3 regions of the Janibacter hoylei PVAS-1 genome follow, and region 1 is predicted to be linked to each of the others. Evidence: predicted binding sites of a transcription regulator. Region 1 holds the regulator's gene; each other region holds the start of a gene.
What was found. Region 1 encodes LexA, which represses DNA repair genes until DNA is damaged. Its sites were predicted from a motif close to TCGAACANNTGTTCGA; they were not measured.
Positions count from the first base shown of each region.

Region 1 (3,251 bases):
TCGCGGAGCGTGGCGATCGCCGACTCGAAGTCCTCGAGCGAGTCGAAGGACTGGTAGACGGAGGCGAAGCGCAGGTACGCCACCTCGTCGAGATCACGCAGCGGCGGCAGGATCGCCATGCCCACCTCGTGGGCGTCGATCTCCGCGCTGCCCTGGGAGCGGATGCTCTCCTCGACCCGCTGGGCCAGGAGGGCGAGCTGGTCCTCGGTGACCGGTCGGCCCTGGCAGGCCTTGCGGACGCCGGCGAGCACCTTGGCCCGGCTGAAGGGCTCGGCGGCACCGGACCGCTTCGTCACCGTGAGGCTGGCGCTCTCGAGGGTCGTGAAGCGGCGGCTGCACTCCGGGCACTGGCGACGACGCCGGATGGCGCTGCCGTCATCGGTCGTCCGGCTGTCGATGACCCGGGAGTCGGTGTGCCGGCAGAACGGGCAGTGCACGGTGATCTCCCTTCGCTGGACGTGCGATGTGGTGCTGCTTGTGGATGGTGCGGTGGACGAAACTGGGGACGAACCCCGCTCGCCTGTGGAGAAACGGTCTCCGCCTGTGCACTATATGTGGACGAATGACAACCGTGTAACCACTAGATGTAGTGACCATTAGACGCCTCCGGCGGACGTGACGCAAGTCCCCCGGAAAAACAGTCGATGAACGGCACATCGGCCGCCCCCACGGTGCGTGGAGACGGCCGATGGCCTACCCGGGCCGGGTCGAGTGGCTCGGGGGATGGTGGTGACGAAGGGGGTCAGTGCCCCGGGATCGTCAGGGTCTGCCCGGCGTGGACGTGCGTGGTCGAGAGGTTGTTGGCGACCTGGATGCGAGTCACCGCCTCCGCGGTGGGGAGACCGGCGAGCTCGGTCGTGGCGATCTCGCTGAGCGTCTGCCCCGGCTCGACGGTGACCTCCTGCGTCGCCGCTGGCGTGCCACCGAAGGCGAGGCTCGCGCCCGCGACGCTCGCCACGGCGACCGTCGTCAGGGTGATCACCAGGCGGCCGCGACGGGTCAGGCGGGTGCGCGAGGCCGGGCGCTCGACGACGGCGTCACCGGTCGGCACGGAGATGAGGTGGCGCGTGCGTGCCGGCGCGTCGATGCAAATCGGGGTGGCAGTGAGAGCAGTCATGCGGTCCTCCTCGTGGCGATTCCGTCGAACCGGTGTTCGATAGAACGTCTGTACGATGTCTAGCACGGGTGTTCGAAGAAAATCAACAACACGCTCGAACACGTGTTTGAAATGCTTGTTCGATCGGCCTAGGGTCGATCTCACCGAGAAGTTGACCAGCGACCACCGACAACGGAAGGCCGCGAGCTCGGGACCGGACACGGACGAAGGGGTCGAGACCATGAGCGGCAAGGGCAAGGACAACATCCACCAGTTGCCCGAGCGGGACACCGGCGACGGGCTGACCGCCCGGCAGCGCAAGGTGCTCGAGGTGATCCGCAATGCCGTCGCCAGCCGGGGCTACCCGCCGAGCCTGCGCGAGATCGGCGAGCTCGTCGGCCTGACGAGCCCGAGCTCGGTGGCCCACCAGCTCTCCTCCCTCGAGCGCAAGGGCTACCTGCGTCGCGACCCCAACCGGCCCCGCGCCATCGAGGTCATCTCCCCCGACGACTCCACCCCCGCGGTCACGGCCGAGGTCACCGACCTCACCGACGGCATGCGCGGCGGCGCGAGCACCCACGACGAGGTCGTCGACCCGACCGGCTCCGGCGACGAGCGCCCCGAGGCGAGCTACGTGCCCGTGCTCGGTCAGATCGCCGCCGGTGTGCCGATCACCGCGGAGGAGGTCGTCGACGACGTCTTCCCGCTGCCCAAGCAGATCGTCGGCGAAGGCTCGCTCTTCCTGCTCAAGGTCGTCGGCGACTCGATGATCGACGCGGCCATCTGCGACGGCGACTGGGTCGTCGTGCGCCAGCAGCCCAATGCAGACAACGGCGACATCGTCGCGGCCATGCTCGACAACGAGGCGACCGTCAAGACCTTCAAGCGGACCGACGGCAACGTCTGGCTGCTCCCCCACAACCCGGCCTTCGACCCGATCGACGGCAACCACGCGACGATCCTCGGCAAGGTCACCGCCGTGCTGCGCCGCCTCTGACCGCGAGGTCCTCGACGGCGCCGACCAGGTGCCGGAGCGACGGCGCGAGCTCGCCATCCACCCGGTGGTCGACGAGGTCGTCGCCGCGGGTGGGGCCCCGGGTGATGAGCAAGACGGGAATCCCCCGCTTCGCCGCGTGACGCACGAAGCGCAGGCCCGACATCACCTGCAGCGAGCTGCCGAGCACGAGCAGGCTCGGCGCCGCGTCGACGAGGTCGTAGCAGTGCTGGACCAGCGGCTTGGCCACGGACCCACCGAAGAAGACGACGTCCGGCTTCAGCGTGTCGTCCCCGCACACAAGGCAGCGCGGTGCGACGAAGCGTTCGACGTCGACGCTCTCCAGGCGCACGTCACCATCGGGCCTGATCTCGTCGCTGTCGACGTCGAAGCCGGGGTTGTCCCGGGACATCCGCGCATCGAGAGTGCGCCGGTCCTCGCGCGCCTCGCAGGTGAGGCAGACGACCTCGACGAGGCTGCCGTGCAGCTCGACCACGTCTCGCGTCCCGGCTGCTTGGTGGAGACCGTCGACGTTTTGCGTGATGACCGGGCCGACCGCACCGAGATCCTGCAACCGCGTGACGAGGTGGTGCGCCGCGTTGGGCCGCGCGGCGTGAAATCGGCGCCACCCGACGTAGCTGCGCGCCCAGTACCGCTGGCGCGCTTGGCTGCTGCCGACGAACTCCCCGTAGTGCATCGGGGTCACTCGTCGGGTGCCGTCCGGTCCCCGGTAGTCGGGTATCCCCGAGTCCGTCGACATGCCCGCGCCCGTCAGCACGAGGGCGGGGCCGACGGACAGAGCCGCCGCGATGGCGTCGATCACCCGACCAGTATGGGCGGCCGCTCCGGGCCGACCTACGATGGGCCCCATGATCGACGCCGCAGGGCTGCGCGTGATGCGGGCCATCGCCGAGGAGGGCAGCTTCACCGCTGCCGCGCTCGCGCTCGGGTACTCCCAGCCCGCCGTCTCCCAGATGGTCAAGCGTCTGGAGCAACGCACCGGGACCGTCCTCGTCGAAAAGGTCGGCCGCTCCGTGCGGCTCACCGAGGCCGGCGCCGTCCTCGCCCGCCACGCCGCGCCGGTGCTCGCCGCGCTCGACGCCGCCGAGGAAGAGGTCGCCGCGATCGCCGGTCTGCGCTCCGGACGGGTGCGCCTCATGG
Region 1 is NZ_PIPF01000002.1:88,457-91,707, reverse strand. It holds gene nrdR (transcriptional regulator NrdR) at 1-437, opposite strand, end outside; gene CWN80_RS02710 (LysM peptidoglycan-binding domain-containing protein) at 743-1,117, opposite strand; gene lexA (transcriptional repressor LexA) at 1,338-2,093, shown strand; gene CWN80_RS02700 (NAD-dependent protein deacetylase) at 2,068-2,913, opposite strand; gene CWN80_RS02695 (LysR family transcriptional regulator) at 2,960-3,251, shown strand, end outside.

Region 2 (3,251 bases), on a different contig from region 1:
CGTGCCGGGTCCTCGCGTGCGGCTCAGTCGCGCTGGTGCTCCGGATCGGCGTCGAGCGCCTCGGTGATGACCACTCTGGCGACGTCGTGGCCATAGCCCTTGCGGGCGAGCATGCCGGACAACCGTCGGGTCTGGACCACGCGGTCGAGGCCGTGCATCGAGCGCAGCTTCTTGGCGACGAGCTCGTGGGCCCTGGCCCGCTCGTCCTCGGGGTCGACGTCGTCGAGGACCGCACGGGCGATCTCGTCGTCGACCCCCTTGGCGCGCAGCTCGTGCGATAGCGCTCGACGGGCCAGGCCGCGCCCGGCCTGCTTGGAGCGGACGAAGGCCTGCGCATAGGCCTCGTCGTCGACGAGCCCGACCTGCTCGAAGCGGTCGAGCACCTCGGCCGCGACGTCGTCGGGGCAGCCCTTGCGGGTCAGTGCGTCCTCGAGCTGCTTGCGGCTCTTGGGTGCACCGGTCAGCTGGCGCAGCACGACGGCACGGGCAACCGCGTGGGGGTCGGAGTCCGCGTCCCGGGTCGCCGGGTCCGGGGGCGGGATCCTTCGAGACGGTCGCTGAGCGACCTCCGGATCCTGAGGAGGGAGTCCGCTTTGCGGGCGAGCGTCTCGAAGGGCAGGGACCGGGGAGCCGTCCTCGATGGCGGAGACCGCCGCACGCAGGCGCGCGACGGTCTCCGGGTCGTGACGATCCGTCATGACGTGCCCTCGATCAGAAGTCGACCGGGACCTCGGCCGGCTCCTCAGCCGCCTCGTCGGCGGGCTTGACGCCGATGCCGAGCTTGGTCTTGATCTTGACCTCGATCTCCTCGCCGAGCTGGGGGTTGTCCTTGAGGAACTTGCGGGCATTTTCCTTGCCCTGACCCAGCTGGTCGCCCTCGTACGTGTACCAGGCGCCGGCCTTGCGGATGAAGCCGTGCTCGACGCCCATGTCGATGAGGCCGCCCTCGCGAGAGATGCCCTGGCCATAGAGGATGTCGAACTCGGCCTGCTTGAAGGGCGGGCTGACCTTGTTCTTCACGACCTTGACCCGGGTGCGGTTGCCGACCGGGTCGGTGCCGTCCTTGAGCGTCTCGATGCGGCGCACGTCGAGGCGGACCGAGGCGTAGAACTTCAGCGCCTTGCCACCGGTCGTCGTCTCGGGCGAGCCGAACATGACACCGATCTTTTCCCGCAGCTGGTTGATGAAGATCGCGGTGGTGCCCGACGCGTTGAGGGCACCGGTGATCTTGCGCAGGGCCTGGCTCATGAGGCGGGCCTGCAGACCGACGTGGCTGTCACCCATCTCGCCCTCGATCTCGGCGCGGGGCACGAGCGCGGCGACCGAGTCGATGACGATGATGTCGAGCGCGCCGGAGCGGATGAGCATGTCGGCGATCTCGAGCGCCTGCTCACCGGTGTCCGGCTGGCTGACGAGCAGGGCGTCGGTGTCGACGCCGAGCTTCTTGGCGTACTCGGGGTCGAGCGCGTGCTCGGCGTCGATGAAGGCCGCGATGCCGCCGGCGCGCTGCGCATTGGCGACGGCGTGCAGGGCGACGGTCGTCTTACCGGAGGACTCCGGGCCGTAGACCTCGACGACGCGGCCGCGGGGCAGGCCGCCGATGCCGAGGGCGACGTCCAGGGCGATCGCGCCGGTCGGGATGACCGCGATCGGGGGACGCACGTCGTCACCCAGGCGCATGACCGCGCCCTTGCCGTGGGCCTTCTCGATCTGGCCCATGACGTTGTCGAGGGACTTGAGCTTCTGCTCGTGGAGCTTGCTGTCGATGGCGGTGACCTCAGCCATGCCACACCTTCCTTGTCGTCGTGTCGGGCGCGTCCACCGGCGACCGGATCGCACTGTCGGACGTCTCGTGCGTGTCTGGTCAGACGCTAGGAGCCAGCACCGACAACGGTCCGCAGCTGCCGTGGGGCTGTGGACGCCGGTGTCGTCGGCCGAGCACCTGTGGACGACGTTACCCGAACACGTGTTCGAGGTCGGGAGCGGCGCGCCGACACGCCGGGACTCCCCCTTCGTCGCCCGTCGGCTACGACCGCAGGAGTGTCTCGATGCGGCGGGAGGTCGCCCAGATGCCGACCACGCCGAGCACGACGAGGTAGCCGACGTGCCACAGCAGGCCCCAGCCGACCTCCCCGAGCATGAGCCCGCGCTCCAGCGCCACCCCGTGGTAGAGCGGCGTCGCCTGGACGATCGGCTGGGCCCACCCCGGGTAGGTGCCGAGCGGGAAGAAGGTCGCCGACAGCAGGAAGAGCGGCTGGATGACGAGCATGATCCAGTCGAAGTCGACCCACGAGCGCATGAAGGTCGTCGCAAACATGCCCACGGCGGAGAAGGCGAGCCCGATGAAGACCGCCGCCGGCACCGCGAGCAGCGACCACCACGACTCCACGACCCCGACGGCGAGCGCCACGAGGTAGAAGACGAGCGCGTAGACCCCGCCACGGATGAGCGACCACACCACCTCGCCGACCGCGATGTCGCGCGGGCCGAGCGGCGTCGCGAGCATCGCGTCGTAGATCTTCGCGTAGCGCAGCTTGAAGAAGACGTTGAAGGTCGAGTCCATGATCGCGCCGTTCATCGCCGACGCGGCGAGCATGGCGGGCGCGACGAAGGCCGCATAGCTCACCTCGGTGCCGCCGTCGGTCAGCACGACGGGCACGAGCGACCCGACCCCGATGCCGAGGGAGAGCAGGTAGAAGACCGGCTCGGCGAAGCCGGTGACGAAGGCCGCCCACCGCCGCCGGAAGCCGACGACGTTGCGCTCCACCACGGAGCGCCACATCGCCAGGCCCGGCGTGAGCACCCCCGCGCTCACGAGACGAGCCTGCGGGTCATGCCGGCGCGGGCGTATACCCAGCCGGCCGCGATGACGACGAGCAGCACCGCCAGGTGCACCAGGTCGAAGGGAGCGAAGCTCCCGTGGGCCGCGGCGCGGCACAGCTCCACGCCGTGCCACAGGGGCGTCAGCCAGGCGAGCACCTCGAGGACCAGCGGGAGGCGGTCGACGGGGAAGAAGACGCCGGAAAAGAGCATGAGGGGCGTGATGACGAGCCGGTAGACGATGTTGAAGGCCGACTCCCCCTTCGCCCGGGCGGTGAAGCCGAAGAGCGGCACCGCGAAGGCCAGCGTCACGAGCACGCCGATCGGCACGGCGAGGAGCACCCACCACGACGTGAAGCTGCCGAAGAGCGCCGCGACGACGACGAAGGCCGCCGCCGCGAAGCCACCCTGCGCGGCGACCACGGCGAGGT
Region 2 is NZ_PIPF01000001.1:194,749-197,999, forward strand. It holds gene CWN80_RS00990 (regulatory protein RecX) at 24-476, opposite strand; gene recA (recombinase RecA) at 712-1,785, opposite strand; gene CWN80_RS01000 (ABC transporter permease) at 2,027-2,815, opposite strand; gene CWN80_RS01005 (ABC transporter permease) at 2,812-3,251, opposite strand, start outside.
Region 2: recA (recombinase RecA) is a predicted target of LexA. The motif match lies at 1,959-1,974, and genes of this name have one in related genera.

Region 3 (3,251 bases), on a different contig from region 1:
GGCCCGCTGCCGGGGACTCGCGCAGGCGAAGCCGCCCGCACCGCCACCGAGCACGCTCGCCACCCGGTGGGCGTGCTCGACCATCGTCGCGTCGTCGGCGAGGTGCCCGGCGGTCGTCACCCGGTCGAGGTGCCGGGCGTCGAGGACGACGAGTCGTCGGGTCGCGTCGAGGACGTCGGCGGTCGTCGCGTCGTGCGGGTGGAGATGACGCACTGCCGCGGTGAGCACGGCCGGGACCCCGCAGGCGTCAGCGAGCCCGAGCAGGTGGGCGGCGTGCCCGGTCGACGCGGGGGTGCCGGGCGGTCCGCCGTGGTCGACGACCTCGATGGCGAGCGCCCCGGCCGGCAGCACCCGCTGCCAGGCCTGCAGCCGCTCGCGGGCCACGTCGGGACGTCGGGCGAGCAGCGCGGCGCCGACGTCGGAGGTCGGGCCGAGCAGGACGAGCAGCGGGGCCGGCTCGTCAGCCCCGGGGGCCGCGGCGTGCCGGGCGATCATCGCCGCGGTCGCGACGGCCTCGCCGCGCTCACCCGTGAGGTGCACCTCGCTGACGAGCCGGCACAGCCGCGCCCAGCCGACCCCGTGCGGCACCCCGGCACCCGCCCCCCGGGCGAGCACGGTGACCCGCGGGTGACGCGGGTCGACCTCGGCTCCCCCGCGCACCGGGGTGCGCCGACGCTCGGGGGCGCGCCCGCCGCCGTCGACCGCGAGGTCGACCCCGAGCACGGGCGCGATGCCGGCCGCGGTCGCGGCCCGGACGAAGCGCACCGCCCCGTAGAGCCCGTCGCGGTCGGTGAGGGCGAGTGCCGGCTGCCCGAGCTCCGCGGCCCGGGCCACGAGGTCCTCCGGTGTCGTCGTGCCGTGGCGAAGGGAGAACCCCGAGGCCACGTGCAGGTGGGCGAAGGTCACCCGGCACCACCCCTTCGCCGCGCGTCCTCGAGGTCGTGCGCTGCGAGGTCGTGCGCTGCGAGGTCGCGCGAAGGGGGGATCGCGGCCAGCTCCCCGACGACCCGGACCGGGGGCAGCCCGAGCACGCCGGAGACGATCCGCACGAAGTCCTCCCCTTGGCGGAGCAGGTCGTCGACCTCCCGGACCGACATCGGCCCGGACGCCCCGTGGCCGGGGCGGGAGCCCCCTTCGGGCAGGACGGTCGCGAAGAAGTCCGCCCACTCGGTCAGCTCGGGCGCGACCCGCGGCAGCAGGTGCCACACGTCGACCGGACCGTGTCCCCGGGCGGCCCCCGGCGAACGACCGCGCACCGAGAGCACCGCAGCCGCCGCCCGCAGGACGGCCAGCTTGGTACCGGCGCTGCGACCGGCCACGGAGGCGGCCATGTGGGCCGCGGCCAGGCTCTCGCCGGCTGCGGCGAGCAGGTCGAGCGCGGCATCGAGACGATCGGGGTCGAGCACGGGCAGAGCACCCATCATCGCCACCTCAGTCCTGGGTCCGCAGGAGCAGCCAGCCGGGGGCGCCCCCACCCGGGGTGGCCTCGTCCGACGCGTCGACGCCCAGGTCGTAGACCCCCGGGGTGCTGCTGCGGCCGCGCTGGGCACTGACCCGCCAGACCTGCCGGGTCAGCGGGACCTGGGCGAGCGGCCGGTCGGCCCCGCGCCACCACGCGCACCGCTCCTCCCAGTGGTCGACGACCTCCATCACCCGGTAGAGCCGCCCCCGCCACAGGAACTGCTCCGGCGATGCACCCCCCACGCGCACCTCGATGGGCTCCTCGACGACCCTGACCATGACCGCTCCCTCCACTCGAACACCTGTTCGAACACAGTAGCCCGGGGGGCGGACATCGCGTCAACCCCGGTCGACGTAGGCTGGTCGCGATCCCGTGATCCGAGCACGGGACACCGACACCCCCTTCGCCACCTGGAGCCGACGTGCCGCACCCGCTGGACCTGGACGACCTGCGCTCGCGGGTCCAGGACCGCATCGACGCCGAGCTGGACCGCTGGGAGGTCGAGCTCGCCGAGGTCGGCCCCGAGGTCGCCGACCTGACCACTCCTGTGCGCACCCTCCTGCGGGGCGGCAAGCGCCTGCGGGCCGGCTTCGCCTACTGGGGCTGGCGCGCCGCCGGCCGCGACGACCACGAGGGCGCGATCTCGCTCGCCGCCTCCATGGAGCTCTTCCAGGCCGCTGCACTCATCCACGACGACGTCATGGACGACAGCGAGACCCGCCGCGGCCAGCCCGCGACGCACCGGGCCCTCTCCCGCGCCCACGCCGAGCGCGCCTGGCACGGCGACCCCGACCACTTCGGCGTCGCCGGGGCGATCCTCGCCGGCAACCTCTGCCTCGGCTGGTGCGACGACCTCTACGCCGGCTCGGGGCTGCCGCCCGAGGCACTCGCCGCCGCACGCCCCGCCTTCGAGCGGATGCGCGGCCAGCTCATGGCCGGTCAGTTCCTCGACATCGTCACCTCGATGCGCCCCTGGCACCAGCTCGCCGACGACGCACGGGTCGACCAGGCCCGCCACGTCATCACCTACAAGAGCGCCAAGTACTCGATCGAGCACCCCCTCCTCATCGGCGCCACGGCCGGCGGGCTCGGCCCGAGCGACCTCGCGGCGCTCTCCCGCTACGGGGTGGCGCTCGGCGTGGCCTTCCAGCTGCGCGACGACGTGCTCGGCGTCTTCGGCGACCCGGACGTCACGGGCAAGCCGGCCGGCGACGACCTGCGCGAGGGCAAGCGCACCGTGCTCATCGCCCGCACCCTCGCCGGCGCCGACGACGTGTCGACGACGCGGGTCGACCAGTGGCTCGGCGCGCCCGACCTGACGAGCAGCGAGGTCGACTCCTTCCGCGCGCTCATCGTCGACACCGGCGCGCTCGAGGGCGTCGAGGCCGACATCAGCCACGGGGCCGAGACCGCTCGGGCCGCGCTCGCTGAGGCGACGGGCGTCGCCGAGCCCGCCCGACGGGTGCTCGACGAGCTCATCGACCTGACGACGGCCCGCAGCACCTGAGCCGCGCCGGCCCGGTTGCGCGACGCACGGTGCGCCGCGCCACGGGCCTCAGGCCTCCTCCATCGCGCGGCGCCGCACCTCGGTCTTGAACCCCGCGCGGATCGCCTCGATCGGCGTCGGGCCACCGGGCAGGCTCTCGTCGCGGGCAAACATCCACTCGACGATCTCCTCGTCGGAGAAGGCGGCATCCGCCAGGACCGTGAAGGTCCCCGCGAGCTCCGGCAAGGGCTCGCTCTCGCCGAGGAAGGCTGCGGGCACCGACAGCACCTTGCGCTCCCCGCG
Region 3 is NZ_PIPF01000007.1:345,013-348,263, forward strand. It holds gene CWN80_RS08510 (DNA polymerase III subunit alpha) at 1-906, opposite strand, end outside; gene CWN80_RS08515 (SAV_6107 family HEPN domain-containing protein) at 903-1,421, opposite strand; gene CWN80_RS08520 (DUF6504 family protein) at 1,432-1,740, opposite strand; gene CWN80_RS08525 (polyprenyl synthetase family protein) at 1,884-2,969, shown strand; gene CWN80_RS08530 (Rv2175c family DNA-binding protein) at 3,018-3,251, opposite strand, start outside.
Region 3: CWN80_RS08520 (DUF6504 family protein) is a predicted target of LexA. The motif match lies at 1,756-1,771, and genes of this name have one in related genera.